3 regions of the Tsuneonella sp. HG222 genome follow, and region 2 is predicted to be linked to each of the others. Evidence: predicted binding sites of a transcription regulator. Region 2 holds the regulator's gene; each other region holds the start of a gene.

Region 1 (10,070 bases), on a different contig from region 2:
TCTTCTGGCACATGTCCATGATGTCTTCCTTGACCGCCTTGGTCAGGCAGTCGCGTTCCTTGGTGAAGGCGTGGAACAGCTTGGTGATGCCTTCGCAGTGCAGGCTCTCGTCGCGCACGCTCCAGCTGACGATCTGGCCCATGCCCTTCATCTTGTTGAAGCGCGGAAAGTTCATCAGCATGGCGAAGCTGGCGAATAGCTGCAGCCCTTCGGTGAAGCCGCCGAACATGGCCAGCGTGCGGGCGATGTCCTCGTCGGAATCGACGCCGAACTGCTGCAGGTAATCGTGCTTGTCGCGCATCTCCTGGTATTCGAGGAACATGCCGTATTCGCTTTCGGGCATGCCGATCGTGTCGAGCAGGTGCGAGTAGGCGGCGATGTGCACCGTTTCCATGTTGGAGAAGGCGGCCAGCATCATCTTGATCTCGGTCGGCTTGAACACCCGGCCGTACTTCTCGTGGTAGCAGTCCTGCACCTCGATGTCGGCCTGGGTAAAGAAGCGGAAGATCTGCGTGAGCAGGTTCTTCTCATGCTCGGACAGCTTCTGCGCCCAGTCGCGGCAATCCTCGCCCAGCGGCACTTCTTCGGGCATCCAGTGGATCTGCTGCTGCCGCTTCCAGAACTCGTAAGCCCACGGATATTCGAACGGCTTGTAGGTCTTGCGGGCTTCGAGCAGCGGCATCTGGTATCTCCGGTTCACGCGTGCCCCCAGATATAGCGATCGGGGGCGAAAAAGGGAATCCGTCGGCGCGAATATTTCTGGCTTCGCGCGACTCAACCTGGCGAGGCTAGGGCCAAGGGAGCCGGGGGTGAACGGCGCCCGTGCCCGCGGCTGGGGAAAACACCTCGGCGCATTCGCAATCCGTTCGTCGCAAACTGCAGGAACCTGATTTCTCACGGAGAATTATGTCGCTGAGAGAGGTCCAGAAACATGTGGCATACCCATCCCCAGCAACAACAGCGCGGCATCCAGCTCGCGCCCACCCCCCGCAGTGATGCGCGCCGCCCAGGCCTGACCGGCGCAGCCGACAGCCGCACCCTGTGCGACATGACCGGCGCCCGCCAGGAAGGCTTTGCCCGCCCGCGTGTCGACCTGCCGGCCGTGGCGGCGGCGGGCGACAAATCCCCCGCCGGCGTGGCCGCCCGCTAGACTTTCCGAAGGAGCATTTCCGTGAGCATGGGCGAATACGAACCCGACGATTCCCGCGACGTCACCAACGTGGCGGGCGAGGCTCCCGGCGAGCCTCCGCGCACCGGCCCGCGCGAGGACGCGGCGCGTGCCGCCGCCCAGGGCGAACGCAGCGAGGCCAAGCAGAAGCGCGAGAGCAAGGAAGAGGCCGGCGAAGGCACCGCCCGCGACGCGACCGGCGAGAAGCAGGAAGGCTTCGCGGAGGTCGATCCAGAAGAGAAAGCCCGCCTGCAGCGCCAGGCCGGAGGTCCGTAGCCGCGCCCCTGATCCGGGGCGCGCTGTCGGCGGATTACTTGCTGCGCCGCTCCATCCACGCGCGATAACGGCGCGAGACGTCCAGCAGCAGCAGGATCGGCGTCGACCACAGCCAGGTCAGCAGCGCGGCTTCGACCCAGCCCCGGTTCTCCGGCAGGCGGATCGAACAGGACATCAACTTGATGACGGTGTCGGGCTGGCAGGTCGACGGCCAGAACGCATGCTTGAGCAGATACCAGCCGAGGATCAGCCAGCCGAGCTGCGCAGTATACAGCACCGCGTAGCGCGACATCCCGAGATCGCCCACCCCGTGGTACTTGTTCGCCTTGATGATCGGTGCACCCATGTGCGTGGGGTGTACGGGCGATTGGTTAAAAATTGCCGACCGGCCCACGCGACCGTTTGAGAACGCCTGCCAATTGTGCCGTGCGGCGCGGATCGGCCGCCGATTACGGCGCGCGAATTACCCCCGCGCGGCACACTTGCGCAGGTCGCCGTATGCGGCATTCGCGTCGGACAGGTCGAAGGTGCCGAGCTCGGCCCCGCCGTAGGTCACGGTGAGCCTTTGCGAGGTTGTCAGCGCCTTGGCCAGTTCGTCGGAGTTTTCGCTCCCCCAGTCGCCCACGAGCACCCGGCGGTCGCTGCCGACCCTGCGCAGCGCGGCCTGCTCGACGATCCATTCGTCATGCCCGGCGCCATCGAACTTGAGATGCAAGCTTTGCGGATTGCCGTCCTGCCCGGAGGCGTCGCCCCACCGCGGGCTGGCGCCGAAGAAGCTGAGCGCCGCGAGCGAAGGATCGTACACGAATGCGATGAGCGTCAGCGGCAGGCGGCCGTCGGGGTTGTTATGCAGCGAGGCCATCGAGCACGCACCGCTCGCGCTGCGCTTGACCTCCCAGAAGTCGTTCGCCCAGGCTGCCGACGGCAGCGACAGTCCCAGTGCGGCGGCACCAAGTGCGATGGAACGGGCAAGGCCTGACATGCGTTTCTCTCCCCGGCGAACCGGGTGATGGTAATCCCGAATCGTGGTATTTTGCAATTGGTGGCGCCCGAGGGCCGTTCCGTCGCAGCGGCCGGACCCCGCCACGCCATCGAAACTTGATCAACCGAACGGAAAAACAGGAGAATCCCCGTGACCGACACCAGCCAGATTCGCGAGCACATGGAAGTCATCGGCGCCGACGGCGTCCACGTGGGGACCGTCGATTCGGTCGAGGAACACCGCATCAAGCTGACCAAGAATGATTCGGGTGCGCAGATCGAAGGCGCCGAGGGCGCGCATTCGGGCCACCACCACTATATTCCGATCGGCCTCGTCGCCGATATCGAGGGCGACCAGGTCCGCCTCAGCGCGACCGGGGCCAATGCCTACGCGATGGAAGAGGAAGAGGGCGACTGATCTTCCTGACCCACAAGGTGGCCTAACGCTGCCGGAAACGCCCCTTGCCCTTGCGGCGGGGGCGTTTTTCTTTGCCCTCGGCCCGCGCGCGGCTATCTCGCACCCGATGAACGATCTGCTCGACCAGCGTGAAGCCGCCGCCCTCGTGGTCAGGGCCGCGCGCGAGGGAATGGCCGCGGCCGATGCGCTCGCTCTGTTCGACAGTCTGCCGACGGTGTCGTTCGAGGAAATGACCGGCCGCTGGAAAGGCGGCGGGATCGCCACCGGTCACCCGCTCGACGGACTGCTCGAAGCCTACGGCTGGTACGGCAAGGAGTTCATCGATCCCGACACCGTCCACCCGTTGCTGTTCCGCCTGGGCCACAGGATCGAGGCGATCGACCCGCGCTGGCTGCCGTTGGGGGTGGCCACCGGCATGCGCCCGCAGCGCTGGGACTGGACCAAGCAGGTCTTCATCGCCTCGGCCAACCTGATGACCACGCGCAAGCCCGCGGCGCGTCTCCGCCGGATCGAATACCGCGGAAAGACCAGCGCGGCGATGATCTACGACCGCCAGCCGATCATCGACCACTTCCGCAGCGCCGGGCCGGACCTTCTGCTCGGCCTGATGGACCTGCGCGGCTCGCCGCCCTTCACGTTCTTCCTGCGGCGCGAGGCCTGACGGGCGCTAGCGCCGGCGCTTCTTGGCGCTGAAGACCGAACCTCCGCCAAGGACGGTCACCCCCACGAAATAGCCGAAGTCGTACCACCCCCCGGTGTTCGGTACCGCGTAGACTGCGATCTTCGGGCTGAATAGCGAGCCGATAAACGCCCAGGGGAAGACGAACCCGTGCCACAGGCCCCACCAGAAGCCCGGTGTGTCCGCCCCATGCGCAACGGTCGCGGGGGTTTGGGCGGCACATGCGCAGAGCCCCAGCGCCAGTGCGCCAATGCAACCGAGGCGGATGATCTGGCGAGCGTTCACGTTCGGCCTCCATAGTGTGTCATTCACCTAACACAGTTGAGGCTGGCCAGACAAGAACCCAGCCCCATAAACGAAAAAGGGCAGCGCATCGGCTGCCCTTGTCCGTGAAGCTCGCGCCCGCAGGATCACTGGCAGGCGAGGCATTCCTCGTAGTCCGTCGGCTCGCCGGCGGTCAGGTTGTACTGCGCGGCGTCCTTCGTGTTGTCCGCCTCCACGCCCCCGGCGAACCCGGCGCGCTGGACCGACTTCGAGCGCAGGTAATAGAGCGACTTGATGCCCTTTTCCCAGGCCTGGAAGTGCAGCATCGCCAGGTCCCACTTGTCGACGTCGGCCGGGATGAACAGGTTGAGGCTCTGCGCCTGGTCGATGAAGGGCGTGCGGTCGGCGGCGAATTCGAGCAGCCAGCGCTGGTCGATCTCGAAGCTGGTCTTGTAGACGGCCTTTTCCTCCGGCGAGAGGAAATCGAGGTGCTGGACCGAACCGCCGCGTTCGAGGATCGAGTTCCACACCGCGACCGAATCCTTCGATTTCGACTGCAGCAGCTTCTCGAGATAGGGGTTCTTCACCACGAAGCTGCCCGACAGCGTCTTGTGGGTGTAGATGTTGGCCGGGATCGGTTCGATGCAGGCGCTGGTGCCGCCGCAGATGATGCTGATCGACGCGGTCGGCGCGATCGCCATCTTGCAGGAAAAGCGCTCCATCGCGCCCATTTCCTCGGCATCCGGACACGCCCCGCGTTCCTCGGCCATCATCATCGATGCCTCGTTGGCCTTGGCCGAGATGTGCTTGAACATCTTCAGGTTCCAGACCTTGGCCATCGGGCTTTCGAAGCCGATGCCCTTCATCTGCAGGAACGAGTGGAAGCCCATCACGCCCATGCCGACGCTGCGTTCGCGCATGGCCGAATACTTGGCGCGGGCCATCTCTTCGGGCGCGCGGTCGATATAGTCCTGCAGCACGTTGTCGAGGAAACGCATCACGTCCTCGATGAAGCGCTTGTCGGCGTTCCACTCGTCCCAGGTCTCGAGATTGAGGCTGGAGAGGCAGCAGACCGCGGTGCGATCGTTGCCCAGGTGGTCGACGCCGGTCGGCAGGGTGATTTCGGAGCACAGGTTCGAGGTCGAGACCTTGAGGCCGAGCTCGCGGTGGTGCGCCGGCATCATCCGGTTCACCGTGTCGGAGAAGACGATGTAGGGCTCGCCCGTGGCCAGCCGGGTCTCGACCAGCTTCTGGAACAGGCTGCGCGCGTCGACCTTGCTGCGCACCGACCCGTCCTTGGGGCTGAGCAGCTGCCACTTCTCGCCCGCCCGGACCGCTTCCATGAAGGCGTCGGAAATCAGCACGCCGTGGTGCAGGTTGAGCGCCTTGCGGTTGAAATCGCCCGACGGCTTGCGGATCTCGAGGAACTCCTCGATCTCGGGATGCGAGACGTCGAGGTAGCAGGCGGCCGAACCGCGCCGCAGCGAACCCTGGCTGATCGCCAGCGTCAGGCTGTCCATCACGCGGACGAAGGGAATGATCCCGCTGGTCTTGCCGTTGAGGCCGACCGGTTCGCCGATCCCGCGGACATGGCCCCAGTAGGTGCCGATGCCGCCGCCCCGGCTGGCCAGCCAGACGTTCTCGTTCCAGGTGCCGACGATCCCTTCGAGACTGTCGCTGACCGAGTTAAGATAGCAGGAAATCGGCAGCCCGCGGCCCGTGCCGCCATTCGACAGCACCGGGGTCGCCGGCATGAACCACAGCTTCGAGATGTAGTCGTACAGCCGCTGGGCATGCTCGGCATCGTCGGCATAGGCATCGGCCACACGCGCGAAGAGGTCCTGGTAATCCTCCCCGGGCAAAAGGTAGCGGTCGGTCAGCGTGTCCTTGCCGAATTCGGTCAGCAAGGCGTCGCGCGACGAATCGGTGACGACGTCGAACCGGCGCGGCCGGACCGACTTGGAATCGTCCTCCACCTTGACGGCCGCCTTCATGGCGCCGGCCATTGCCTGCGCCGCCGCCTCGACCACCAGCGAATCGCTGCCTGCGTCCTTCGTGTCCATCTTCACTGCCTTTTTCGAGGGTGCGGCCGGTTCCTTGACCGTGATGCCCATGTCCAGTTCGCCAAGGCTCATTGCCGCATCGTCCCCGTTCCGAAATTCCATTGTCCGCAATCCCCCGATACCAGTTCGAGCGACTCCCGCAGGAGCGCGATGTTCCGCCTATGTTCGAATCGCGGGGCGAGTGACCACCCTAGCAATCCGCAAGCTCCGGCGGGTAAAAACTTATCCCCCGACTGTCCCCGGACAACGCCCCGGAAGGGTTGCCCGCGGCCGGATTCCCCTTGGCGCGAGTCGTTTCCAAGTGCCCGGAGAATCTAGGTCTTGTAGGTGACCCCCATAAGCCAACTACTAGCCATAGTGATTCATGCAGGATTCGCGCGCAAGAGGGTTGATCGCGGATTAACCCTGTCTGTGGCTCGATGGGCGCGGTGTGTTAGCCGGGCCATACGGCGCGACGCGGCGGACTTCCTAGGCCGGCGCGCGGCGCAAGGGTCAAAACGATTTCTCCAAAATTTTTTTTGTCCCCGGATGGCCTTGAAGCTTTCGAATCCGGCGGCGCAATTCCGGAATCGAGATGGGGCTTTCGGGGGAATTTTCAACCAGCGATGCAGGTGCCGCCTTGGTCCGCAAGGTCGCGTGCGCGGGCGTTCTGGCCGGGCCCCGGCGGCACCTTGGCGACAACGCAGGGCGTGTCGCCCAGCTTCGTGACCAGCAGGTAGGATACCTCTTCGTTGGTCTCGGGCTGTTCGACGACATTATAGCGCACGATCAGCGCGTCGGGCGCCAGCGGATCGCCCGCGGGTCCGCGCCATTCCAGCGTTTCGCCCACCGCCGAAAAACCGCCCCCGCCGATGCGCGACAGGTCGAGGCTCGTGCCCTTACCGCCCGCCCCGATGACCTCGAGGTTGGCCCGCAGGTCGCCGACGGTGGACTTGAGCGCATAGCCGCCGATGCCCGGGCAATCCTGCTCGAGGAACTGCCCTTCCTCGGTCTCCTCGCGCACGGTCTTGCACTCGGACAGCTTGGTATAGGCGAAGGCGCGGCCCGGAGCCCCGCCCCGTTCGACGGGGGCGGCAGCCTCGGTTTCGGAACCGGTTTCGGATTCCGGGCCCTTAGGCGTTTCGGAAGAGCAGGCGGCGAGCGCCAGGACGGCGGCGGCGAGGAGGAGGCGGCAGGTCATGCCGCGTCAACGACGATGCAGGCCCATGGGTCCCGCCGCGCTCCCGCCGCCTAGGGCACCAGCACGGTGTCGGTCGCGACGAGATCGGTGTCGGGATAATCGAGGATATAATGCAGCCCCCGGCTCTCGTGGCGCTTGAGCGCGCTGCGCACGATCAGGTCGGCGCACTGCTGCAGGTTGCGCAGTTCGATCAGGTCGGTGGTGACGCGGAAATGACCATAATAATCGTCGATCTCGTCGTGCAGCACCTCGGTCCGGTGCGCCGCGCGTTCGAGGCGCTTGGTGGTGCGCACGATCCCGACATAGTTCCACATGAAGCGGCGGATTTCGGTCCAGTTCTGCTTGATGACCACTTCCTCGTCGGAATCGGTCACGCGGCTTTCGTCCCACTCGCGGATCGCGGGCGGCGGCGCGAGATCGCCCCAGGATGAAAGGATGTCGCGCGCAGCAGCCTCGCCGAAGACGAAGCATTCGAGCAGCGAATTGGATGCCAGCCGGTTCGCCCCGTGGAGGCCGCTTTCGGTGCACTCGCCAGCGGCCCACAGTCCCGGCAGGTCGGTCCGCGCATCGAGCCCGATCAGGATGCCGCCGCAGGTGTAGTGTTGCGCCGGCACGACCGGGATTGGTTCCTTCGTCATGTCGATGCCTAGGCCGAGCAGCTTCTCGTGGATCGTGGGGAAATGCTCCTTCACGAATTCCGGCGGCCGGTGGCTGATGTCGAGGTGGACGTAGTCGAGGCCGTAGCGCTTGATCTGGTCGTCGTTCGCGCGGGCCACGATATCGCGCGGGGCAAGTTCGGCCCGTTCGTCGTAGTCGGGCATGTAGCGATGGCCGGTGACCGGATGCTTGAGGATGCCGCCCTCGCCGCGCACGGCCTCGGTGATCAGGAAGTTCTTGACCTCGAGGTTGTAGAGGCAGGTCGGGTGGAACTGCATCATCTCCATGTTGGAGACGCGGGCGCCGGCGCGCCACGCCATGGCGATCCCGTCGCCGGTCGCGCCGCGCGGAGCGGTCGAGAACTGGTAGACGCGGCCCGCCCCGCCCGATGCCAGCACCGTCGCGCGGGCGGTGTGGGCCCGGACCTTGCCGGTCGCGACGTCGAGCGCATAGGCGCCCCACACGCGCCCGGAGCCGGAATAGCGCTGCTCGTGCCGCCCGGTGATCAGGTCGATGCAGGTCTGCTCGGGCAGCAGGGTAATGTTCGGATTTTCCTCGGCCGCCTTGAGCAGCGCGGCCTGCACGGCCCAGCCGGTCGCATCGTCGACATGCACGATGCGGCGGTGCGAATGCCCGCCCTCACGCGTCAGGTGCAGGTTCGGCAACCCCTGGTCGTTCCTTGCGGTGTTGAACGGCACGCCGAGTTCGACCAGCCGCTCGATCGCGGCCGGTGCCTGCTCGATCACGAACTCGACCGTTTCGCGGCGATTGAGGCCGGCCCCGGCCACCATCGTGTCGCGGATGTGGTCCTCGAAAGTATCGCCCGCGTCGAGCACCGCGGCGATGCCCCCCTGCGCCCAGGCGGTGCTGCCGCTGGTGAGGGGACCCTTCGCGAGGACGGTGACCTTGTGCTCCTGCGCCAGTCCAAGCGCCGCGGTCAGGCCGGCGGCCCCGGAGCCGATGACGAGGATGTCGCTTTCCTGTGCTGCCATGGCCGGGTCATGGCCGGGCGCGCCGCGGCGGGCAAGCGGCTCTTGTCGGAACAGCCGGGCCATGCGCGGATTTTCGTTCCAAGACAGCTGCAGGAGTTGACACGATGGAAGCCGATACCGCAGCGCTGGCCGCCAAGCGCGAGCCGCGCGCAGGCGAAAGCGAAGCCTATGCCAAGGCCCGCACGGCCCTTCTCGCCGAGGAGATCGCGCTGCAGCGCCGCATCGACGCGGTGGCCGAGCAACGGCGCGCCCTACCGCCGGGGCCGGCCATTACCGCCGACTATCGCTTCATCGACAGCAACGGCGAGGAGGTCGCCCTGGCCGGGCTGTTCGGCGAGCACGATACACTGATTACCTACTTCTGGATGTACGGGCCGGAGCGCAAGCGGCCCTGCCCGATGTGCACCAACCTCCTCGGGCCGCTCGATGCGAACGCTGCCGATATCGAACAACGCGCGGCGCTCTATGTCCTCGGCCGCAGTCCGGTGGAGCGCCAGATCGCCTTCGCGCAGGAGCGCGGATGGCACCATCTGAAGTTCGCGCAGACCTGCGGCGACAGTTACGCGCTCGATTTCGGTGGGCTGGACCCCGAAACGGGCTGGGAATATCCCGTGCTCGCCGTCTTCCGGAAGGAGGGCGAAACCGTCCGCCTGTTCTGGAAGGGGGAAATGACCGGCGAGATGACCGACCCGGGCAAGGACCCGCGCGGCGGGCCCGACCTGGCGACGGTTTGGCCCGTCCTCGACCTCACACCGGAAGGCCGGGGCAGCGACTGGTATCCCAAGCTGTCCTACTGAAGAGCGCGAACGGCAGGCACACCGCCCTGCCGGACCCATCCGGCGCGATCGGCGTTAAGGAGCGATGCCCAAATCTTCACCCCTCGCGACCTTCTGCACCATCCACACGGACCCGCGCACTTGAGCGGGATCGTGGTCATTCCGCCGCGCAGCGGGACAGCGTTCGAACTGGTAGCCGGCCGATCGCTCACGGTGATCGACCCCGAGGGCTGCCAGGTCGCCGACCTGCTCGCCTTTGCTCAGGGCGACGTGCGCGAGGTCCTCTCCAACGGGCGGACGTTCGACTACGAGGAGACGATCCGCCTGACCACGGGCAACACGCTGTGGTCGAACAGGTCGCGCCCCATGCTGCGGATCGAGGAAGATACGGTCGGCTGCCACGACTTCCTGCTGACCCCGTGCAGCGAGGCGACGTTCCGCCACTTCTATCCCGAGCATCCGGTTCACCACGGATGCTTCGGCAACCTCGCCGAGGCACTTGTGCCTTGGGGGATCGAGGCCGACGCGATCCCGGTTGCGTTCAATGTCTTCATGAATGTCCCGGTCGATCCGGCAAGCGGCAAGGTGAGCGTCGATCCCCCGGTCTCCCGCCCGG
Region 2 (10,070 bases):
ACAGCAACCCCGTGACCGCGAGCAGCCTCGAAACGGTCGAGGCGACTTTGCGCGACGAACTCGCGCAGGGCGACGCAGTGCTGTCCACCGCGACGCCGATCCTGCGCCATCTGCTTGTCAACGAGGACCAGGCGCTGTTCGGCGACGAAGTCGTGGCGCGGGTGCGCGGGATGATCGGCGACATCGCCCGGCAGGTCCTTTTCGCCCACGCCGAGGCCTCGCGCGCGAGCGACCGCATCGCCTTTGCCGACCAGCGCGCGGAACCACTCGTCGCCGCGCTTGCCAACGATCCGGCGCTGCTGGCGCACCTGCATGCCCTGACGATCGAAGGCCAGCTCGCCCGCAGGCTCAACGCCCGCACCGGCGCCGACCTCGTGCTTTCGCCGCTGCTGCAGGAACTCGTCGCCTCGCGCGACGAGCCGGTGGCGGCGGCGGCCATGTCGGCGATCACCGCGCAGGCTCGCTTCGGGCAGCAGCAGCAGCGCATGGCACTGCCGCTGGGCGAACTGCCGGGCGACCTGTTTCACCACGCCATGCTTGCCTTCCGCACAGCGGCGGACGGCGAGGACGGGGCGGAGGCGGCGGAAAAGGCGCTGCGGGAAAGCTTCGACGAGGGGCTGGGCCGGATCGGCCTGCTTGCACACCTCGTCATGCGGCTGGGCAAGGGCGCGGTCCGGGCGCTCGACGTCGACAACGCCGGCATGGCGATCTTCATCACCGCGCTGGCTATGGCCTCGGGCCAGAGCCGCGACACGGCGGTGCTGTCCCTCTCCGAACGGCAGTTCGCCCGGCTCGCCCTGGCCTTAAGGGCAGCAGGCCTGTCGCAAGCGGCGGTGGAGGAGCAGTTCCTCTACCTCCATCCCGATTTCCTGCTTCCGGACGGGTTCGAAAAGCTGCGGGCCGACCGCGCGGCGGCGATGCTTTCCGCCTCGCCGGTCCGGGCCGGCTGACCGATGGCGACCGCCGCGCATTTCGTTGCCACCGCGCGCACCGACGGGCGCGACTGGCTGGTCGAGGCCGAGGAGCCGCTGGCCGGGTTGCAATTGCGCAGCGGCGGCGAGCTTCCCGGGATCGTCGCCACGCCGGCCCTGCTCGAACTGGTGCGCAAGTCGCGCCTTTACGGCCTTCGCCTGGCCCGCGCGATCGAGGCGCAGGACGGCACCGAAGCCGTGACCGCCTGGGTGGAAATCCAGCCCGATATTTCCGGCGGGGGCTGCACCATCGGGCTTGCCAACTGGCAGGCCGAGCCGCTGCCGCCCGAGGACCAGGCCGCGGCCGAGGAGCGCCGCGCGGCGATCGAACGCCATGTCGCCGAACTGACCGTGCGTCTGGGCCCCGACCAGCAGGTCATCGCGGTCGACTGCGACAGCGCCGAACTGGCGGAGACGGCCCGCCGCCTGCGCGAAGGGCAGGGCACGCGCTGGACCGAGATCGTCGAGGTTGCGGGCGACGACAACCGCCAGGACCGCCATTGGCGCCTGCTCGACGGGGCGCGCCTCGTCGTTCCGGAATCTTCGCGGAGCTGGAAGGCCGTGCTCCTGCCGCTCGGGCGGCCGGAACCCGGTTCGGCCGGATTCGACCTGCTGTTCGTGGCCGATGAGCCAGCTGGCGATGCCCAGCCGGCCAAGCCCAGGACCGTGTTCAGCGCGGCGATGGGGCGCGAGATCGCACCTGTCCTGCGCCAGCCGATCAGCCGGATCATCGCCAATGCCGAGACCATTCGCACCCAGCTCGCCGGGCCGCTGGCGGAGGAATACAGCAAGTATGCCGCCGACATCGCGACCGCGGGCGAGCACCTGCTGGCGCTGATTGACGATCTGGCCGACCTCGAGGTGGTCGAGGCGGAAGACTTCGACACCGCCCCCGACAGGATCGACCTTGCCGACGTGGCCCGCCGAGCGGCCGGCATTCTCGGCGTGCGGGCGCGCGAACGGGCGATTGCGGTCGAACCGCCGGGCGCGGACGACAGCGTCCTGGCGGTCGGCGAGTTTCGCCGCGTCCTGCAGATTCTGCTGAACCTGCTGGGCAACGCGCTGCGCTACGCCCCCGAGGGCACGCAGGTCAGCCTGACGGCCGAGCGCGACGGCGACCGCGCACGCATCCACGTGGTGGACCAGGGCGAAGGGTTGAGCGCCGAGCAGCAGGCCCGCGTGTTCGAGAAGTTCGAGCGGCTCGGCCGCAGCGGTGACGGCGGCTCGGGCCTGGGGCTCTACATCTCGCGCCGTCTGGCCCGGGCGATGGAGGGCGACCTCACCGTCGCCAGCATCCCGGGCGAGGGCGCGCGCTTCACCCTCGACCTGCCCGCCTTCGACGATCGCCGGGCGGAGAAGCGCTGATCCCTCAGCGCTGGCTCAGCGGGATGTAATCGCGCTCGGTCGGGCCGGTGTAGAGCTGGCGCGGGCGGCCGATCTTCTGGCCGGGATCGCTGATCATCTCGTTCCACTGCGCCACCCAGCCGACCGTGCGGGCAAGGGCGAACAGCGCGGTGAACATCGTCGTCGGGAAGCCGATCGCCGAAAGAATGATCCCCGAGTAGAAATCGACGTTGGGGAACAGCTTCTTCTCGATGAAATAGTCGTCGTGCAGCGCCAGTTCCTCGAGCCGCAGGGCGGTCTCGAACAGCGGGTCCTTGACCTTCAGCGCATCGAACACCTCGCGCACGGTCTTCTGCATCACGGTCGCCCGCGGATCGTAGTTCTTGTATACCCGGTGACCGAAGCCCATCAGGCGGAACGGGTCGTTCTTGTCCTTGGCGCGTTCGATGTAGTGCGGGATGCGATCGGGCGTGCCGATCTCGCGCAGCATGTTGAGCGCTGCCTCGTTGGCGCCGCCGTGCGCCGGGCCCCACAGGCAGGCGATGCCCGCCGCGATGCAGGCGAACGGATTGGCGCCCGACGAACCGGCAAGGCGCACGGTGCTGGTCGAAGCGTTCTGTTCGTGATCGGCGTGGAGGATGAAGATCCGGTCCATCGCCCGCTCGACCTCGGGCACCACCTCGTATTCCTCGGCCGGGACGCCGAAGGTCATGCGCAGGAAGTTGCCCGTGTAGCTCAGCGAGTTGTCGGGATAAAGGAAGGGCTGTCCGATCGAATACTTGTACGCCATCGCCGCGATCGTCGGCATCTTGGCGATCAGCCGGTGGCTGGCGATGCGCCGCTGGACCGGGTCGGAGATGTCGGTCGAATCGTGGTAGAACGCCGACAGCGCGCCCACGACGCCGCACATGATGGCCATCGGGTGCGCGTCGCGCCGGAAACCGCGATAGAACTGCGCGAGCTGCTCGTGCAGCATGGTGTGGCGGGTGATCGTCCAGCTGAATTCATCCAGCTCGTCCTTGGAAGGCAGCTCGCCGTTCAGCAGCAGGTAGCTGACTTCCATGAAGTTGGACTGTTCGGCCAGCTGGCCGATCGGATAGCCGCGGTGAAGCAGGACGCCTTCGTCACCGTCGATGTAGGTCAGGCCGCTCTCGCAGCTCGCGGTAGAGGTGAACCCCGGATCGTAGGTGAACATCCCGGTCTGGCCATAGAGCTTGCGGATGTCGACCACGTCGGGCCCGACCGTGCCGTGCATGACGGGAAAATCGGTGGTGTCGCCGCCTACCGCCAGTGTCGCCTGTGAGTCAGCCAAGATACGTCTCCTGCAAGTTCCGTTGCTCAGGCCGGTCCGACCGCCTGTGCGTCGATCCGCGCGAGGCTTTCTTCCCTTCCGAGAAGCGCCAGCACATCGAAAATTCCCGGGGAAGTGGTCTGCCCGGTCAGCGCCGCGCGGAGCGGCTGGGCGAGCTTGCCGAGACCCAACCCCAGCTCCTCCGCATAGGCTTTCAGATTGGCTTCCAGCGCCTCGATTGTCCAGTTCGGTTCGTCTTTGAGACGCAAAGAAATCGTTGCCAGCATGGCCCGCGCCTCGGGCGTCAGCAGCGCTTCGGCCGCGTCCGAAATCGGCAGCGGGCGGGTGCGGAACAGGAAGGCGGCTCCGTCGGCCAGCTCGTTCATGTCCTTGGCCCGCGTCTTGAGCACCGGCATGGCCTCGACCAGACGCGCCACGTCGGCCTCGGGGCCGATGCGGGCCGCGGCGATCCGGGCCAGCTCCGCGTCGTCCGCCGCGCGGATGTAGTTGCCGTTCATGTTGAGCAGCTTCTTCATGTCGAAGCGGCTCGGGCTCTTGCCGACGCCTTCCAGCGTGAAGGCGGCGATCGCCTCCTCGCGGGTGAAGTCCTCCTGGTCGCCGTGACCCCAGCCCAGGCGCAGCAGATAGTTGAACAGGGCCTCGGGCAGGATGCCCAGCTCGTCTCGGTAAGCGTCGACGCCCATCGCCCCGTGGCGCTTGGACAGCTTGGCCCCGTCGTTGCCGTGGATCAGCGGGATGTGCGCGTAAACCGGCTGCGGCCAGCCCATCGCCGTGATGATCGGCAGCTGGCGGAACGCGTTGTTGAGATGGTCGTCCCCGCGCACGATGTGGGTCACGCCCATGTCGTGATCGTCGACCACCACCGCCAACATGTAGGTCGGCGTCCCGTCGGCGCGCAGCAGCACGTAGTCGTCGATCTCGGCGTTCTTGACCGCCACGCGGCCTTGGACCCGGTCCTCGATCACCGTCTCGCCCTCGTTGGGGGTTTTCAGGCGGATGACGTAGGGCGCGCCCTCCGGCGCCTCGGCCGGGTCGCGATCGCGCCAGCGGCCGTCATAGCGCAGCGGCAGCTTCCTTGCGCGCTGGTCCTCGCGCATCGCCTCGAGCTCTTCGGTCGTGGCGAAGCACTTGTAGGCATTGCCTGATGCGAGCAGCTGCGCGGCGACCTCGGCATGGCGCCCGGCGCGCTCGCTCTGGAAGACCGGCGGCTCGTCGTAGTCGAGGCCGAGCCAGTCGAGACCGTCGAGAATGGCGTCGATCGCCTGCTGGGTGGACCGCTTCCGGTCCGTGTCCTCGATCCGCAGCAAGGCCTTGCCGCCGTGGTGGCGCGCGAACAGCCAGTTGAACAAAGCAGTGCGTGCGCCGCCGATGTGCAGGAAACCGGTGGGCGAGGGCGCGAAGCGGGTAACAACCGTTTCGCTGCTGCCGCTTGCCATGCTTTCGACTTTCCCTATCCACTACAGATCGATGGCCACGCGCTTACCGCCGCTGATCCCGCTGGAAGTCGGGGAGCCGGGTGATGTTGCGTTGCAGCAGACGCCTTGGCGAAAGCGCGTGCGCTTGTCCAGCGTGCTCGATGCGGCGGATCAATTCCTGCAGCGCGCGGCCTTCGACCGCGGCCCGTGGCTGACGCTGGCGCTGGCGGCGGGCATTGCCGCTTGGTTCGTGCTGCCGGAACCGGCCTGGTGGGTCGGGGCGATCCTGGCGGCCTTGCTGGTCGCGGCGACGGCCGGGGCGCTGTGGCGCGGGGTCGAGGGGCGCAATCACCTGTTGCTGGCGGCGGTCTCGCTGGGGCTCGTCTTCGCCTTCGGCACCGGGCTCGTCTGGATGCGCTCGACCCTGATCGGGGCCGAACTGCTCCCGCGCCCGGTATCGGCGACGTTCGAGGGCCGGATCCTCGAGCGGATCGAACAGCCCGCGGAAGGCCGCACCCGGCTGGTGCTGGCGACCCGCGACGAGGAGGGCCGGGCGATCAAGGTGCGAGTCAACGTGCCCCTGGCCGAGGACGCGCCGGCGCTGCGCGAAGGCGCTGTGATCCGCTTTCGGGCGCGGCTGATGCCGCCCGCCTCGCCGATGTTGCCGGGCGGTTACGACTTTGCCCGCGCGGCCTGGTTCCAGGGCTTCGCGGCCACCGGCAGCGTGCAGGGCGGGGTGGAACTGGTCGAGCCGGCGCGCGGCGAGGCCTGGCTGGCCGCCACGCAGCGCCGGCTGGCCGATCACGTTCGCGGGCAACTAGGCGGATCGGCCGGTTCGATCGCCGCGGCCTTCGCCAGTGGCGACCGCGGGGCGATCGACCCGGCCGACGAGGAGGCGATGCGCGACGCGGGCCTGACGCACCTGCTGTCGATCAGCGGGGTGCATGTCAGCGCGGTCATCGCGGCGGTCTATTTCCTCGCCATTCGCCTGCTGGCGCTCTGGCCGTGGTTCGCGCTGAGGGTGCGGCTGCCGCTGGTCGCCGCCGGCGCGGGGGCGCTGGCGGGCGTCGGCTATACGCTTCTGACCGGCGCCGAGGTGCCCACGATCCGCAGCTGCGTGGGCGCGGTCTTGGTGCTGGGAGCGCTGGCGCTGGGGCGCGAGCCGCTGTCGATGCGTATGGTCGCGGTGGCGGCGGCCTTCGTCCTGCTGCTGTGGCCCGAGGCGATTGCCGGGCCGAGCTTCCAGATGAGCTTTGCCGCCGTGGTCGCCATCGTCGCGCTGCACGATGCGGGATGGGTCCGGCGCTTCCTCGCGCCGCGCGAGGGGAGGGCGCTGGGCCGGCTGTGGCGCGCGCTGGCGATGCTGCTCGTCACGGGGCTGGTCATCGAGCTGGCGCTGATGCCGATCGTGCTGTTCCATTTCCACCGCGCGGGCGTCTACGGCGCGTTCGCCAACGTCATCGCCATCCCTCTGACGACCTTCGTTTCGATGCCGCTCATCGCGCTGGCGCTGCTGCTCGACCTCGTCGGGGCCGGGTCGCCCGCGTGGTGGCTGGCGGGCCAGTCGCTCGACCTCTTGCTCGGCCTCGCTCACCTCGCCGCGGACCAGCCCGGCGCGGTCAGGCTGATGCCGCAGATGGGCTGGGGCACCTACGCCCTGTTCCTGGCCGGCGGCGCGTGGATGGCCCTGTGGCGGGGCAGGGTCCGGCTCTGGGGGCTGGGCCTGGCGGGCCTCGCCACCGTGCTGTTTGTCCTGACCCCGGAACCCGACGTGCTGATCGCCGGCGATGGGCGCCAGGTCGGGGTGGTGACCGCTGACGGGAGGCTGCTCTCCCTGCGCGACAGCAGAAGCGACTTCACGCGCGAAAACCTGATGGAACTGGCCGGCGTCGCGGCCGAGCCGATCCCGCTGGCCCAATGGCCCGACGCCGAGTGCACGCCCGACTTCTGCGTGCTGGGCATCGAGCGCGAGGGGCGGACCTGGCACCTGCTCCTGTCGCGCAGCCGCAATCTTATCGAAGAGCGCGCGCTGGCCGCGGCCTGCGAGCGGGCGGACATCGTCGTGGCCGACCGCTACCTGCCGCGCACCTGCCAGCCGCGCGCGCTGCGCGCCGACCGCCGGATGCTCGACGCCACCGGAGGCCTGTCGCTCGTGCTGGGACGCGACGGGATAGCGGTGGAGTCTGTCGCCGAAGGGCAGGGGCGCCACGGTTGGTGGCGCGGGCGACCGGCCGACTGACGAATCTGGCCAGCTAACCCTGGAGACAAGGGCAGACCCCGGAGCAGGACCGGACCGGGCGCGCCGCTCCGGCGCCGCCCGGCCTCGGTTTTCGCGACAGCCTAGTGGTAGCGGCGCAGCAGGCCGGCGAGCTTGCCCTGCACCTGGACCTCGTTCTCGGCATAGTACTGCGGATCGTAGGCGGCGTTGGCCGGATCGAGCCGGATCATCCCGTTTTCGTGGCGCAGGTACTTGAGCGTCGCTTCCTCGTCACGGACCAGGGCGACGACGATCTCGCCGTCGCGCGCCGAGTTCGTCTTGCGCACCAGCGCGTAGTCGCCGTCGAGGATGCCCGCCTCGATCATCGAATCGCCCGACACCTCGAGCGCGTAGTGCTCGCCCGCACCCAGCAGGGCAGCAGGCACGGGCAGGGTGCGATCGGTCTCGAGCGCTTCGAGCGGGACGCCCGCGGCGATCCGCCCGTGGAGCGGAATCTCGATGACATCGTTTGCGGCGGCCGGCGCAGCGCGCGGCGGCACGGTCACCCGAGCGACCGCATCGTTGGCGGCTGCCGCCGTGACGCGCGCGGGGGTGGCATTCTCGGGCTGGCGCAGCACTTCCAGCGCGCGAGCCCGGTTGGGCAGGCGGCGGATGAATCCGCGCTCCTCGAGCGCCGAGATCAGGCGGTGCACGCCCGACTTGCTCTTGAGATCGAGCGCCTCCTTCATCTCCTCGAACGAAGGCGAAATCCCGCTCTCTTCCAGCTTGCGCTGGATGTAGAGGAGCAGTTCGTGCTGCTTGGCGGTCAACATTCCGGCGCTCTCCGCAAAAACGTTCCAATTCGGGAACGAACGCGGAACAAGTAGGCAACCCGGATAACTCTTGTCAAGCGATACCGCCATTTTCGAGCCAATAGGCCGCCACGGTGTCGCCCGCCTCGGCAGCCGGCGCAAAAGCGGGCCGCCGGATCAGCGCGTCGGCGCGCGAAAGGGCGAGCAGGGCGCTGCTGTCGCGCTCCGAAATCGGGGCGAGCGCCCCATCCTCGAACCGCGCGCGAACGAACTCGGCCCGCTCGCCCACGGCGAACAGCGGCCGGGCCAGCGGGGCGCGGAACGCAGTGGGGAGCGGGTTCGCCGCCCCGCCGAGCGCGCGCAGCAGGGGCAGGGCGAAGAGGAACGCGGTCACGTAGCTCGACACCGGATTGCCGGGCAGGCCGATGATCCATTGCGGACCTTTGCGCGCCACCAGCAGCGGCTTGCCGGGACGGATCGCGACGCGCCAGAAGGCGATTTCGGCGCCCCATGCCTCCAGCGCCGGGCGCACCAGATCGTGATCGCCCACTGATGCGCCGCCGCTGGTCACGATGACTTCGGCGCCTCCCGCACGGTCGAGCGCGCCGAGCATCGCGTCCATCGTGTCGGGCACCGGCCCGAGCCGCGCGACCGAGGCGGCCCAGGGCGCCGCCATCGCCGCGAGCATCGCGCCGTTGCTGGCGGGTATCTGGTGGGGAGCACAGGCGGCCGGGTTGGCGACGAGCTCGTCTCCCGAATCGAGTACTGCTACCAGGGGCCGGCGATGGACTACCAGGTTTGCCTGCCCCGCCGCGAGGGCGAGGGCGAGGTGCGCCGGGCCGATCCGGACCCCCTTGTCGAGCAGCGTGTCACCGACGCGAAAATCGAATCCGGCACGGCGGATATGCCGCTCAGTGGGTCCGTCATCATTGGCGAGGATCAGACGGTCGCCTTCGCGCGCGGCGTTCTCCTGCAGCAGGACGGCACCGGCCCCCTGCGGCATCAGCGCTCCGGTGGAAATCCGCACGGCCTGCCCGGGCGAAAGCTCGCCGGCGAAGGGATGGCCAGCCGCGCTCTCGCCCACGACGGTCCAGGGGCCGGCACTGTCGTCGCCGCGCACGGCATAGCCGTCCATCGCCGACAGGTCGGCGGTGGGCTGGGTGCGGGCGGCGAGCAGTGGCTCAGCGAGATAGTGGCCGACGGTCTCGCCGGCCGCGAGTGCTTCGGCTGGCAGTGGCTCGACCCCCGCCAGCAGGCGCGCCTGCGCCTCGTCGAGCGGAAGGGGCGGCGTCATGTCGACGCGCGCCAGGTACCGCTCTTGCCGCCGGTCTTCTCGAGCAGGCGGACGCCCTCGATCGTCATGCCCTTCTCAATCGCCTTGGCCATGTCGTAGATTGTCAGGAGCGCGACGGAAACCGCTGACAAGGCTTCCATTTCCACCCCCGTCTTGCCGGTGAGCGACGCCGTGGCGCTGACCCGCACGGCATCGTGCTCGAAGGCGAAATCCACGCTCACCGCGTCGAGCGCGAGCGGGTGGCACAACGGAATGAGATCGCCGGTTTTCTTGGCGGCCATGATCCCGGCGATGCGCGCGGCGGCGAGCACGTCGCCCTTGGGTCCGCTCCCCTCGCGCACTGCCTGCAGGGTTTCGGGCGCCATGCGGATGCGGCCCTCGGCCGTGGCGCTGCGGGCGGTCTGCGCCTTGCCGCCGACGTCGACCATCCGGGCTGCGCCCGATTCGTCGAGATGGGTCAGCCGGCTCATCGTGCCCTCCGCAACAGGCTAGGATGACACGGAGTATACGACTGGATCGCTGCCGTTCGGACCCTGCTACGGCGAGGCCGAGCGGTGACAGGGGAAATGCCCGGGACGAGGATCCGATTCATGCCGAATCTCATGGCATATCGCGACCTTGTAGGACAGCGCCGCCTATGTCGGGCGCTTGTTGCTCCAGATCACCTGCCCGATCCCGCCCAGGGCCAGCAGCACGCCCCAGATGGTCCACGTGATGTCGCCGGC
Region 3 (10,070 bases), 330 kb from region 2:
CGGCAACAATGAACAGGGCGGGTTCGAAGCCAGCGTCCACAAGATCAAGGAACAGGTGCTGCCGCGCCTGCTCGAACGCGTCGATCCCGAGGCCGCCTCGACCCTGTCGAAGGAAGAGCTGTCGGAAGAATTCCGCCCGATCATCATGGAGGTGCTGGCCGAGCTGAAGGTCACGCTCAACCGGCGCGAACAGTTCGCGCTGGAAAAGGTCCTGATCGACGAGCTGCTCGGCTTCGGCCCGCTGGAGGAGCTGCTCGGCGATCCCGACGTCTCCGACATCATGGTCAACGGCCCCGATCAGACCTATATCGAAAAGAAGGGCAAGCTGACCCTCGCGAACATCCGCTTCCGCGACGAACAGCACCTTTTCCAGATCGCCCAGCGCATCGTGAACCAGGTCGGCCGCCGCGTCGACCAGACCACGCCGCTGGCGGACGCCCGCCTCAAGGACGGCAGCCGCGTCAACGTGATCGTCCCGCCGCTCAGCCTGCGCGGCACGGCAATCTCGATTCGTAAGTTTTCCGAAAAGCCCATCACCATCGACATGCTGCGCGACTTCGGCAGCATGAGCGACAAGATGGCGACCGCGCTCAAGGTCGCCGGGGCAAGCCGGATGAACGTCGTCATCTCGGGCGGTACCGGTTCGGGAAAGACGACGATGCTCAACGCCCTGTCGAAGATGATCGACCCGGGCGAGCGCGTGCTGACGATCGAGGACGCCGCCGAGCTTCGTCTGCAGCAGCCGCACTGGTTGCCGCTAGAAACCCGCCCGCCGAACCTGGAGGGCCAGGGTGCCATCACCATCGGCGATCTGGTCAAGAACGCCCTGCGTATGCGCCCCGACCGGATCATCCTGGGCGAAATCCGCGGCGCGGAGTGTTTCGACCTCCTCGCCGCGATGAACACCGGCCACGACGGTTCGATGTGCACGCTCCACGCCAACAGCCCGCGAGAATGTCTTGGCCGTATGGAGAACATGATCCTGATGGGCGACATCAAGATCCCCAAGGAAGCCATCAGCCGCCAGATCGCCGAATCGGTCGACCTGATCGTGCAGGTCAAGCGCCTGCGCGACGGTTCGCGCCGCACGACCAACATCACCGAGGTGATCGGCATGGAAGGCGACGTGATCGTCACCCAGGAACTGTTCGCCTTCGAATATCTGGACGAGAGCGACGACGGCAAGATCCTGGGCGAATTCCGCGCCTCGGGCCTGCGTCCCTACACTCTGGAGAAGGCGCGCCAGTACGGGTTCGACCAGGCCTATCTGGAAGCCTGTCTCTAGGAGACAGGCGACCTTGGCTCGGCCTAACCGGTCAGTGCGCGACTAACCTCGCAGCAGGGCGGGCACGGCCACCGCCAGCAGGCCCGCGCCCAGCACCGCGCAGGTCAGGAAGATCGCGGTCCACGGTATCCAGCCGACCTGGTCGATCGTACGCCGCTTTATCCGGCGGCGCTCCATGATAGTGGCCACCGCCGCCAGCGCGACCAGCATGCCGCCCCACAGCGCAAGGACCTTGGCCTGGCTGGCGAATGTCAGGAAGGCGTGCATCGCGGGCCATATGGGGCGCGAGCGGCAGCTCGGCAATCCGCCGCCCGCGCGGGGGTTGCGCGCGATGCCCAGCGGCCTATCAGGCGCGCGTGGAAGCCGCCGCCCCCCAGGACCGCCCGCTGCTGGCGCTGGCCACGCGGCTGGGGGCGATCGCCTGCATGGCGACCATGAGCGCTTTCATCAAGCTGGCCTCCGACCGGGGTGTCCACGTGGTCGAGATCATGTTCTGGCGCCAGGCGGTAACGATCCCCGCGCTCGTTGGCTGGGTGCTGCTGACCACGGGCGGCATCCGCGCGCTGGGCACCCACCGTCCGCGCACGCACTTCCTGCGCGGGATCTACGGCGCGGTGGGCATGACGCTCAATTTCGGGGCGATCATCCTGCTGCCACTGGCCGAGGCGACGACGCTGGGCTTCACCGCGCCGATCTGGGCCACCGTACTGGCGATGCTGATGCTGAAGGAAAAGGTCGGCCCCTGGCGCTGTGGGGCGATCGTCGCCGGCTTTGTCGGCATCGTGATCATCGCCCAGCCCGGCAGCGGGCATATCCCGCTCTACGGCGCGTTGGTGGCACTGGGCGGAGCGTTTATGATCGGGCTGATCTCGATCCAGATAGCCGACCTTGGCCGCACCGAGCAGCCGCTGGTGATCGTGTTCTATTTCGCCTTGTTCAGCACGCTGCTGCTTGCCCCCGCGATGCCGTTCGTCATGCAAGGACACGATACGACGACCTGGCTAATCGTCGGCGCGGTCGGCGCTTCGGGGCTGGTCGGGCAATTGCTGCTGACGGCCGCTTCGCGGCTGGGCCGTGTGGCGAGCGTGATCGTGATGGACTATTCGAGCCTGTTCTGGGCGACGCTCTATGGCTGGCTGCTGTTTTCGACCCTGCCGCCCACCAGCACGTGGTTCGGCGCACCGCTGGTGATCGGCGCCGGGCTCGTCATCGCCTGGCGCGAGCATCGCCTGCGCCGCCCGACCTTGCGCGACGTTGCGCGGGCCGAGGGAACCTGAACGGACGGCGGGGGTTCTTGATGCCAGACAGGGTTTTGGACTCGAACATGAAGGACACCGCATCAATGGCCAGGAAATTTCTCATCGCGCTGACTGCCGGCGCCATCGCCCTCACCGCGACCGCCTGCAACACCGTCAAGGGTGCGGGCCGTGACATCGAGTCGGTCGGCCAGGCCGGCGACGACGTGATCTGACGGGGAGAGCGACCATGAAGAAGATCGTTCTTTCGCTCGTCGCGCTCGGCCTCGTTGCCGGTGCTTCTGCCTGCAACACCGTCAAGGGTGTGGGTCGCGACGTGGAATCGGTGGGCGAAGCGGGCGACCGCGCGCTCTGATCGCCTAAATACGCGGAACAACGCCCGTCGGAGCGATCCGGCGGGCGTTTTTCATGCGCGCTTGCGATAGACCAGCAGCAGGTTGTTGGCCGGCATGGCGACGCGCCGCGCCAACTTGAAGCCCAGCGCGGTCGCCATTTCGTCGAGCCATTCCCGGCGGCGCAGGCCCCAGGCCGGATTGCGCGCCTTGAGGTCTGCGTCGAAGGCCAGGTTGCTGGGCGCGGTCTCGACCTCGTCCTCCAGCCACGGCCCGTAGAGCAGCAGCGGCCCGCCGGGCGGCAGCAGCCGTGCGGCGCCGTGCACCAGTCCCTCGGTGGCGGCGCCGGGGCTGATGTGGGCCATGTTGATGCACAGCACCGCGTCGGCCTGGCTGAGCAGCCACTCGGCGCTCGATGCGTCGAGCGAGACCGGCGGCAGGAGATTGCCAGGACCCTCCGCCTCACGCCAGGCGGCGATCGAGGCCAAGGCAGCGGGATCGGGATCGGTCGGCTGCCATTGCAACCCTGGAAAGCGGCGGGCGAAATGCAGGGCGTGCTCGCCGGTGCCGCTGGCAACTTCCAGCACGAGGCCCCCCGCCGGCAATTCCCCCGCCAGAACCGCCGCGATCGGCTCGCGATTGCGCTCCGCCGCGGGTGCCTTGCGCCTCACTGTCCGCTGGCGAAGCGATGGGCGTAGCGCAGCAGGCTGTCGTGTTCGTGCACGAAGGTCCCGCGCGCCTTCTCGCGCGTGCATTGCAGCGCGGCCTCGGCCACCACGCGCGCGTCGATCGCGCGGTAGCGTCGCCGCTCTCCCCGCAGCAGGACGTTGGCTAGCGGGGCCACCGCGATGCCGGCGCGCTCGGTCAGTCGGCGATCGCCCTCGCGCTGCCCGCGCAGCAACCCCGGGCGCAGGATGTCGAGCCGATGGAAGCCCAGCTTGCGCAGCCGCTGCTCCACTTCGCCCTTGATGCGCAGGTAGAAGGTCTTGCTGCCGGTTTCGGCCCCGACCGAGGAGACGAAGACGAAGTTCCTGACGCCCGACGTCAGCGCGGAGCGCGCCACGCGCAGCACCAGTTCCTCGTCGACCAGACGAAACGCCGCTTCGTCCTTACCGGCCTTCTTCCACGTCGTGCCAAGGGCGCAGATCGCGGCATCCGGGCCGATCAGGCTGACCGCCTCGTCCCACCGGGCGGGTTCGGCGACCATCATCTCCATCCGGGCGCCGCCGGGCATGGGCGCCTCACGCCGGGTCAGCGCCACGAGCCGCAGGTCGTCCCGCCCGTTGCATAGCGCCATGACCTTGCCGCCCACGAGGCCGGTCGCCCCGGCGAGCAGGATGCGCGGCACATCAGACATTGGATAGGCCTTCGGGCGCGGTCCCGAAGATGCGCCGGTAGCAGTCGATCGCATAACGGTCGGTCATTCCCGCAATGAAATCGGCCACATGGCGGCTGCGGGCCGGCTCCTCGCCGGGCAGCGCGTGGCGCCAGCTTTCCGGCATCAGTTCGGGTTGCTGGTCGTAGGCGGCAAAGAGCCGGGCGATGACCCCGCGGGCGCGCTCGGCGGTCGTGCGTTGCTGCTCGTGATGGTAGAGGTTGGCGTACATGAAGCGCTTAAGCGCCCGTTCCTGCTCCGCCATCGCGGAGGAAAACGCGGCGAGCGGCTTCGGCGCATCGCGCACCTCGGCATCCGTCGCGATATCGGCCAGATTAGCCTGCGTCGTCTCGATCAGGTCGTTCACCATCAGTCCGATCTGGCTGCGCACGAGTTCGCGCAGCAGCGCCTGGCGGTTCGCGCCGTGGAAGCGTCCCTCGATCGCCCGCCACTGGTCGGCCACGAAATCGAGTTCGAGCAACTGGTCGAGCTCCAAAAATCCGGCGCGCAAGCCATCGTCGATGTCGTGGTTGTCATAGGCGATGTCGTCGGCAAGCGCGGCGACCTGCGCCTCGAGCGAGGGCTGCCGCGCAAGGTCGAGCGGGAACGCATCATCGAGCGCGGCAAGCGCCCAGCCGGGCTGGCGAACCGGCCCGTTGTGCTTGGCGAGGCCCTCCAGCACTTCCCACGACAGGTTGAGCCCGGGATGGCCGCAATATGGGCTGTCAAGCCGCATCAGGGTGCGCAGGCAATGCTCGTTGTGATCGAACCCGCCGCGCGCATCCATTGCCGCCCGTAGGGCATCCTCGCCCGCATGGCCGAAGGGCGGATGGCCGATATCGTGCGCCAGGCACAACGCCTCGGTCAGATCCTCGTCCAGCCCCAGCGCGCGGGCGATTACGCGGCCGATCTGCGCGACCTCAAGGCTGTGCGTCAGGCGGACGCGGTAATGGTCGCCGTCAGGCGCGATGAAGACCTGGGTCTTGCCGGCCAGGCGGCGGAAGGCGATCGAATGAAGCACCCGGTCGCGGTCGCGCTGGAATTCGCTGCGCGGCCCCCGCGCCCCGGCCCGGTCCTCCACGAATTCGCGCCCGCGGCTGGCGGCGGGTTCGCTGGCGTAGAGGGCGCGGCTCATCGCGCGCGGGTTAGGCGTCGACGGCAACCATGACAACGGGAACGGGTCGGGAACGCTGGGCGCGCCGGTTGGAATCGCAGCCGGAGGGCGGCGCGCAGAGCCTTACGCGTCTTCGCCTAGCATCCACTCCGTAGCCTTAAGCGCGTGAATGCGTGTAGAATCGTAGATCGGCAGGACGTTGGCGTCGACATCGACGATCTGGTCGAGCTCGGTGCAGGCTAGCACCACGGCCTTGGCCCCCTCCTGCTCCTTGACGGTGATCATCGTCTTGAGCTTGCGTTCGGCATCGCGGGTCGCCTTCCCCGCCATCAGCTCGTCGTAGATGATGCGGTCGAGCTCCTCGACGTTGGCCATGTCGGGCGGCAGCAGGTCGACGCCGTGCGAGACCAGCCGGCGGCGATAGAAGCTTTCGGTCATCACGTTGCGCGTGCCGAACAAAGCGGCGGTTTCCACGCCGTCCGCGGCCATCTTTTCGCCGACCGCTTCGGCGATGTGGAAGATGGGGATGGCGACCGCCGCGGCCACCTTGTCATAGACCCGGTGCATCGAATTGGCGGCGATGACGAGCGCTTCTGCGCCCGCCCCTTCCAGCCGCTGCGCCGCCCCGGCCAGCACCTCCGCTGCGTTGGTCCACGCCGCCTCGTCCTGCAGGCGATAGATCGACGAGAAATCGAGACTCTCGATGAGCAGCGGAGCGCTGTGCCGGGGATCGGTCCTGGCCTGCACCAGCCGATTGATCTCTTCGTAATAGGTGCGGGTCGAAACCCAGCTCATCCCGCCGATAATACCGAGCTTTCGCAAACCGAATTTCCCTCAATCGCCACTTTTGCGGCTTGGAACCTGCCACCAAAGTCTGAACGCGGCGTTGCCCGGTCGGTTTCCGGCCTGACGGATGGTCAGCCGAGGGCCTTGTTGATTTCCTCGACCATCTTCTTGGCGTCGGCCAGCAGCATCATGGTCTGGTCCATGTAGAATACGTCGTTGTCGACCCCGGCATAGCCGACGCCGCCCATGCTGCGCTTGATGAACATGACCGTCTTGGCCTTGTCGACGTCGAACACCGGCATCCCGTAGATCGGCGAGCCCTTGTCGGTCTTGGCCGCCGGATTGACCACGTCGTTGGCGCCGATGATGAAAGCGACGTCGGCCTGGCTGAATTCGGAGTTGATGTCCTCCAGCTCGAAGACCTCGTCGTAAGGGACATTGGCCTCGGCCAGCAGCACGTTCATGTGGCCGGGCATCCGGCCGGCGACGGGGTGAATCGCGTATTTCACGTTGACCCCGGCGTCTTTCAGGTGGTCGGCCATTTCGCGCAGGACGTGCTGTGCCTGGGCCACCGCCATGCCGTAGCCGGGAATGATGATGACGTTTTCGGCTTCCTTCAGCAGGAAGGCCGCGTCTTCGGCGCTGCCGCGCTTCCACGGGCGCTGTTCCTTCGCCTCGCCGTCGTCGGCCGAGGCTGTGACGCCGAAGCCGCCGGCGATGACCGACAGGAAGCTGCGGTTCATCGCGCGGCACATGATGTAGCTGAGGATCGCGCCCGACGATCCGACCAGCGCGCCGGTCACGATCATCGCGGTGTTGTGCAGCGTGAAGCCCATCGCCGCGGCCGCCCAGCCGGAATAGCTGTTTAGCATCGACACGACGACCGGCATGTCCGCCCCGCCGATCGGAATGATCAGCAGGAATCCGACAAGGAACGCCAGTACCAGGATCGCGGGCCAGATCCATCCGGGGATCGTCGGCGCCGCGTGGGCGAACATCGCGGTCAGCACCAGGATGGCGATGATCGTGGCAAGGTTGATGACGTGGCGGCCGGGCAGCAGGATCGGCTTTCCGCTCATGTTGCCGTTGAGCTTGGCGAAGGCGATGACCGAACCGGAGAACGTGATCGCGCCGATCGCCGCGCCGAGCGCCATCTCGATCCGGCTGACCGGGCTGATGATCCAGCGCATCGCCTCGGGCGCAAGGCTGCCGCCGCCTGCGGGCACGAGGATGCCGAAAGCGCCGGGGTTGCTGTAGGCGGCGCCCGCCACCAGCACGGCGGCCAGGCCCACGAGCGAATGGAACGCGGCGACGAGCTGCGGCATCGCGGTCATTGCGATGCGGCGGGCGATGACGAACCCGAACGCGCCGCCGATGGCGATGGCGGCGAGGATTTCGGGCAGGCTGGCTATCTCGTGCGTGACCAGCGTCGTCACCACGGCGATCAGCATGCCTATCATGCCGTAGCGATTGCCCGCGCGGCTGGTGGCCGGCGACGACAGTCCGCGCAGCGCCAGGATGAAGAGCACGCCCGCGACGAGGTAGGCGACCGCGACCCACGGGTTCACCGCGTGTTCGGCCACGGCGGCCACCCCGGTCTGGAGCGGCGGAACATAAGCGGGGGCGGGATCGGCCAGGATGGTCACTTGCCAACCTCCTTGGCCGCCGGGCGATCCTTCTTCTTGTACATCGCGAGCATCCGCGCGGTGACCGCGAAGCCGCCGAAGATGTTCACGCTGGCCAGCACCACGCCGAGCAGCCCGAGCCACTTGGCCACCGGATTGCCCGCCGCGGCTGCGGCAATCAGCGCGCCGACGATGATGACCGAGGAAATCGCGTTGGTCACCGCCATCAGCGGCGTGTGCAGCGCGGGCGTGACCGACCAGACGACGTAGTAGCCCACGAAGCAGGCCAGCACGAAGATCGAAAGGATTGAGATGAAATCCATGTCAGTCCCTCACCCCTTGAGCCTTTCGCTGACGACCGCGCCGTCCTTCGTCAGCCGCACGGCGTTGCCGATCTCCTCGTCGAGGACGGGGCGGCACGCGTCCTTGTCCCAGAAGGCCGACAGGAAGTTAAAGAGGTTGCGGCTGAACAGCGCCGAGGCGTCGGCGGCGAGCAGGTTGGCGGTGTTGGCGAACCCCATGACCTTGACCCCGTGCCGCTCGACGACCTGGTCGACGACCGATCCTTCCACGTTGCCGCCGGCCGCCACGGCGAGATCGAAGATCACGCTGCCCGGGCGCATCGTGGCGATCTGCGCGTCGGAGATCAGCCGGGGCGCCGCCCGGCCGGGGATCAGCGCGGTGGTGATAACGATATCCTGCTTGGCGATATGGCCGGAAACCAGCTCGGCCTGCGCCTTCTGGTATTCCTCGCTCATCTCGGTGGCATAGCCGCCGCTGCCCTCGCCCTCGATCCCGGCCACGTTCTCGACGAAAATCGGCTTGGCGCCGAGCGACTGGATCTGCTCGCGAGTGGCGCTGCGCACGTCGGTGGCCGAAACCTGCGCGCCCAGCCTACGGGCCGTCGCGATCGCCTGCAGCCCCGCGACGCCAACGCCCATCACGAAGACCTTGGCCGCGGTCACCGTGCCGGCGGCGGTCATCATCATGGGAAAGGCACGGCCGTATTCGTCCGCCGCGGCGATCACGGCCTTGTATCCGGCAAGGTTCGACTGGCTGGAGAGGACATCCATGCTTTGCGCGCGGGTGATGCGGGGCATGAATTCCATGCTCAGCGCTTCCAGGCCCGCCGCGGCATAGCCGTCGACACGCTGGCGCTCGACGAACGGGTCGAAGGTTGCCGCGACCCAGGCGCCCTTGTTGACGCCGGCAAGGGCCGCCGCGTCAGGGGCCTGAACGGCCAGCACGATGTCCGCACCTGCGAGGGTCGCAGCCGCGTCGCCCACCTCGGCGCCGGCTTCCCGGTAGCTCTCGTCGGGGATCGATGCGCCCGCGCCCGCGCCGCTCTCGACCGCGACGGCCGCGCCCAGCGCGATAAATTTCTTGACCGTCTCGGGGGTGGCGGCGACGCGGCGTTCGTTCGCGGCCCTTTCCCTCAGAACCGCGATCCGCATCCGCCCCTCCCCCCGAGCCGTGCGATCAGGAGATCAGGAAGACGACGAAGGCGGCTATCAACGCGATCAGCGGGACGGACCACTTGAGGAGGCCGATGAACCCGCTGTAGGTCTTCTTTGCGGCATTCATGTCGTTGGCGGCCATTGGCGGTTATCCTGCGTCGTTATCTGGTGCCCCGTGCTCTATCGTGCGGTCGGCGCGTTCTCAAGCCCCGTCCTGAAACGGGCGCGGCCTGCTTAATCGCCTCTTTACCCCTCCCGTCTACATGTTGCCCTATCCGCGAAGGGGTCCGGACTGGGGAGCGCATGGCCGAGCAGGAACAGCGAATGTTGATGCTGATCGACGACGAGCCCGCGCAGAGCCGGCTCATCACCGCGCTGACCGCGCGGGAAGGTTGGCGCACGCATGTCGTCCGCGACGCCGAAACCGCCATCGCCACGCTCGGAACGCGGCAGGGGATGCAGCTCTCTGCCATCATTCTCGACCAGTGGGTCCCGGGCGACGACGCTTGCCAGCTGATCGCGGAACTCAAGGCCCGCCGCCCTGCGCTGCCGATCCTCATGCTCACGACCAGCGCCAGCCCGCTGCTGGCGGTCGAGGCGATGCGCGCCGGAGCGACCGACTATCTGGTCAAGCCCGTGTCGCCCGACCGGCTGATGGCCGCGCTGCGCAATGCGACCGAGCGCACCGCCCCGCACGACGAACTCACTCCGCTGACCGAGAAGATGAGCGCCGATCTCGACTTCGATTCGATGATCGGTACCGCCCCGCCGTTCCGCGACGCGCTGGCCAAGGCGGCGAAAGCGGCGCGCAGTCACGGCCCCCTGCTTATCGAGGGCGAA

Evidence for each region. Region 2 encodes LexA, which represses DNA repair genes until DNA is damaged. Its sites were predicted from a motif close to GTTCCNCNCTTGTTCT; they were not measured.
Region 1: the regulator LexA is predicted to act here: its motif matches at 6,002-6,017, upstream of ACWPMZ_RS13165 (ribonucleoside-diphosphate reductase subunit alpha).
Region 3: the regulator LexA is predicted to act here: its motif matches at 5,422-5,437, upstream of ACWPMZ_RS05050 (deoxyguanosinetriphosphate triphosphohydrolase).

What each region holds. Positions count from the first base shown of each region.
Region 1 is NZ_JBSOQZ010000002.1:336,921-346,990, reverse strand. It holds gene ACWPMZ_RS13205 (ribonucleotide-diphosphate reductase subunit beta) at 1-682, opposite strand, end outside; gene ACWPMZ_RS13200 (hypothetical protein) at 932-1,150, shown strand; gene ACWPMZ_RS13195 (hypothetical protein) at 1,172-1,444, shown strand; gene ACWPMZ_RS13190 (hypothetical protein) at 1,479-1,790, opposite strand; gene ACWPMZ_RS13185 (hypothetical protein) at 1,908-2,426, opposite strand; gene ACWPMZ_RS13180 (DUF2171 domain-containing protein) at 2,577-2,843, shown strand; gene ACWPMZ_RS13175 (DUF4334 domain-containing protein) at 2,950-3,504, shown strand; gene ACWPMZ_RS13170 (hypothetical protein) at 3,511-3,807, opposite strand; gene ACWPMZ_RS13165 (ribonucleoside-diphosphate reductase subunit alpha) at 3,933-5,951, opposite strand; gene ACWPMZ_RS13160 (hypothetical protein) at 6,445-7,029, opposite strand; gene nadB (L-aspartate oxidase) at 7,080-8,678, opposite strand; gene ACWPMZ_RS13150 (DUF899 family protein) at 8,783-9,475, shown strand; gene ACWPMZ_RS13145 (DUF1989 domain-containing protein) at 9,596-10,070, shown strand, end outside.
Region 2 is NZ_JBSOQZ010000001.1:1,327,309-1,337,378, forward strand. It holds gene ACWPMZ_RS06695 (hypothetical protein) at 1-950, shown strand, start outside; gene ACWPMZ_RS06700 (sensor histidine kinase) at 954-2,336, shown strand; gene ACWPMZ_RS06705 (citrate synthase) at 2,341-3,627, opposite strand; gene gltX (glutamate--tRNA ligase) at 3,654-5,063, opposite strand; gene ACWPMZ_RS06715 (ComEC/Rec2 family competence protein) at 5,182-7,281, shown strand; gene lexA (transcriptional repressor LexA) at 7,383-8,072, opposite strand; gene ACWPMZ_RS06725 (molybdopterin molybdotransferase MoeA) at 8,146-9,345, opposite strand; gene moaC (cyclic pyranopterin monophosphate synthase MoaC) at 9,342-9,815, opposite strand; gene ACWPMZ_RS06735 (hypothetical protein) at 9,981-10,070, opposite strand, start outside.
Region 3 is NZ_JBSOQZ010000001.1:999,942-1,010,011, reverse strand. It holds gene ACWPMZ_RS05085 (CpaF family protein) at 1-1,285, shown strand, start outside; gene ACWPMZ_RS05080 (hypothetical protein) at 1,328-1,552, opposite strand; gene ACWPMZ_RS05075 (DMT family transporter) at 1,642-2,562, shown strand; gene ACWPMZ_RS05070 (entericidin A/B family lipoprotein) at 2,628-2,756, shown strand; gene ACWPMZ_RS05065 (entericidin A/B family lipoprotein) at 2,771-2,896, shown strand; gene ACWPMZ_RS05060 (DUF938 domain-containing protein) at 2,948-3,544, opposite strand; gene ACWPMZ_RS05055 (NAD(P)H-binding protein) at 3,541-4,230, opposite strand; gene ACWPMZ_RS05050 (deoxyguanosinetriphosphate triphosphohydrolase) at 4,223-5,383, opposite strand; gene ACWPMZ_RS05045 (aspartate/glutamate racemase family protein) at 5,486-6,184, opposite strand; gene ACWPMZ_RS05040 (NAD(P)(+) transhydrogenase (Re/Si-specific) subunit beta) at 6,280-7,731, opposite strand; gene ACWPMZ_RS05035 (NAD(P) transhydrogenase subunit alpha) at 7,791-8,096, opposite strand; gene ACWPMZ_RS05030 (NAD(P) transhydrogenase subunit alpha) at 8,106-9,227, opposite strand; gene ACWPMZ_RS05025 (aa3-type cytochrome c oxidase subunit IV) at 9,253-9,372, opposite strand; gene ACWPMZ_RS05020 (sigma-54-dependent transcriptional regulator) at 9,534-10,070, shown strand, end outside.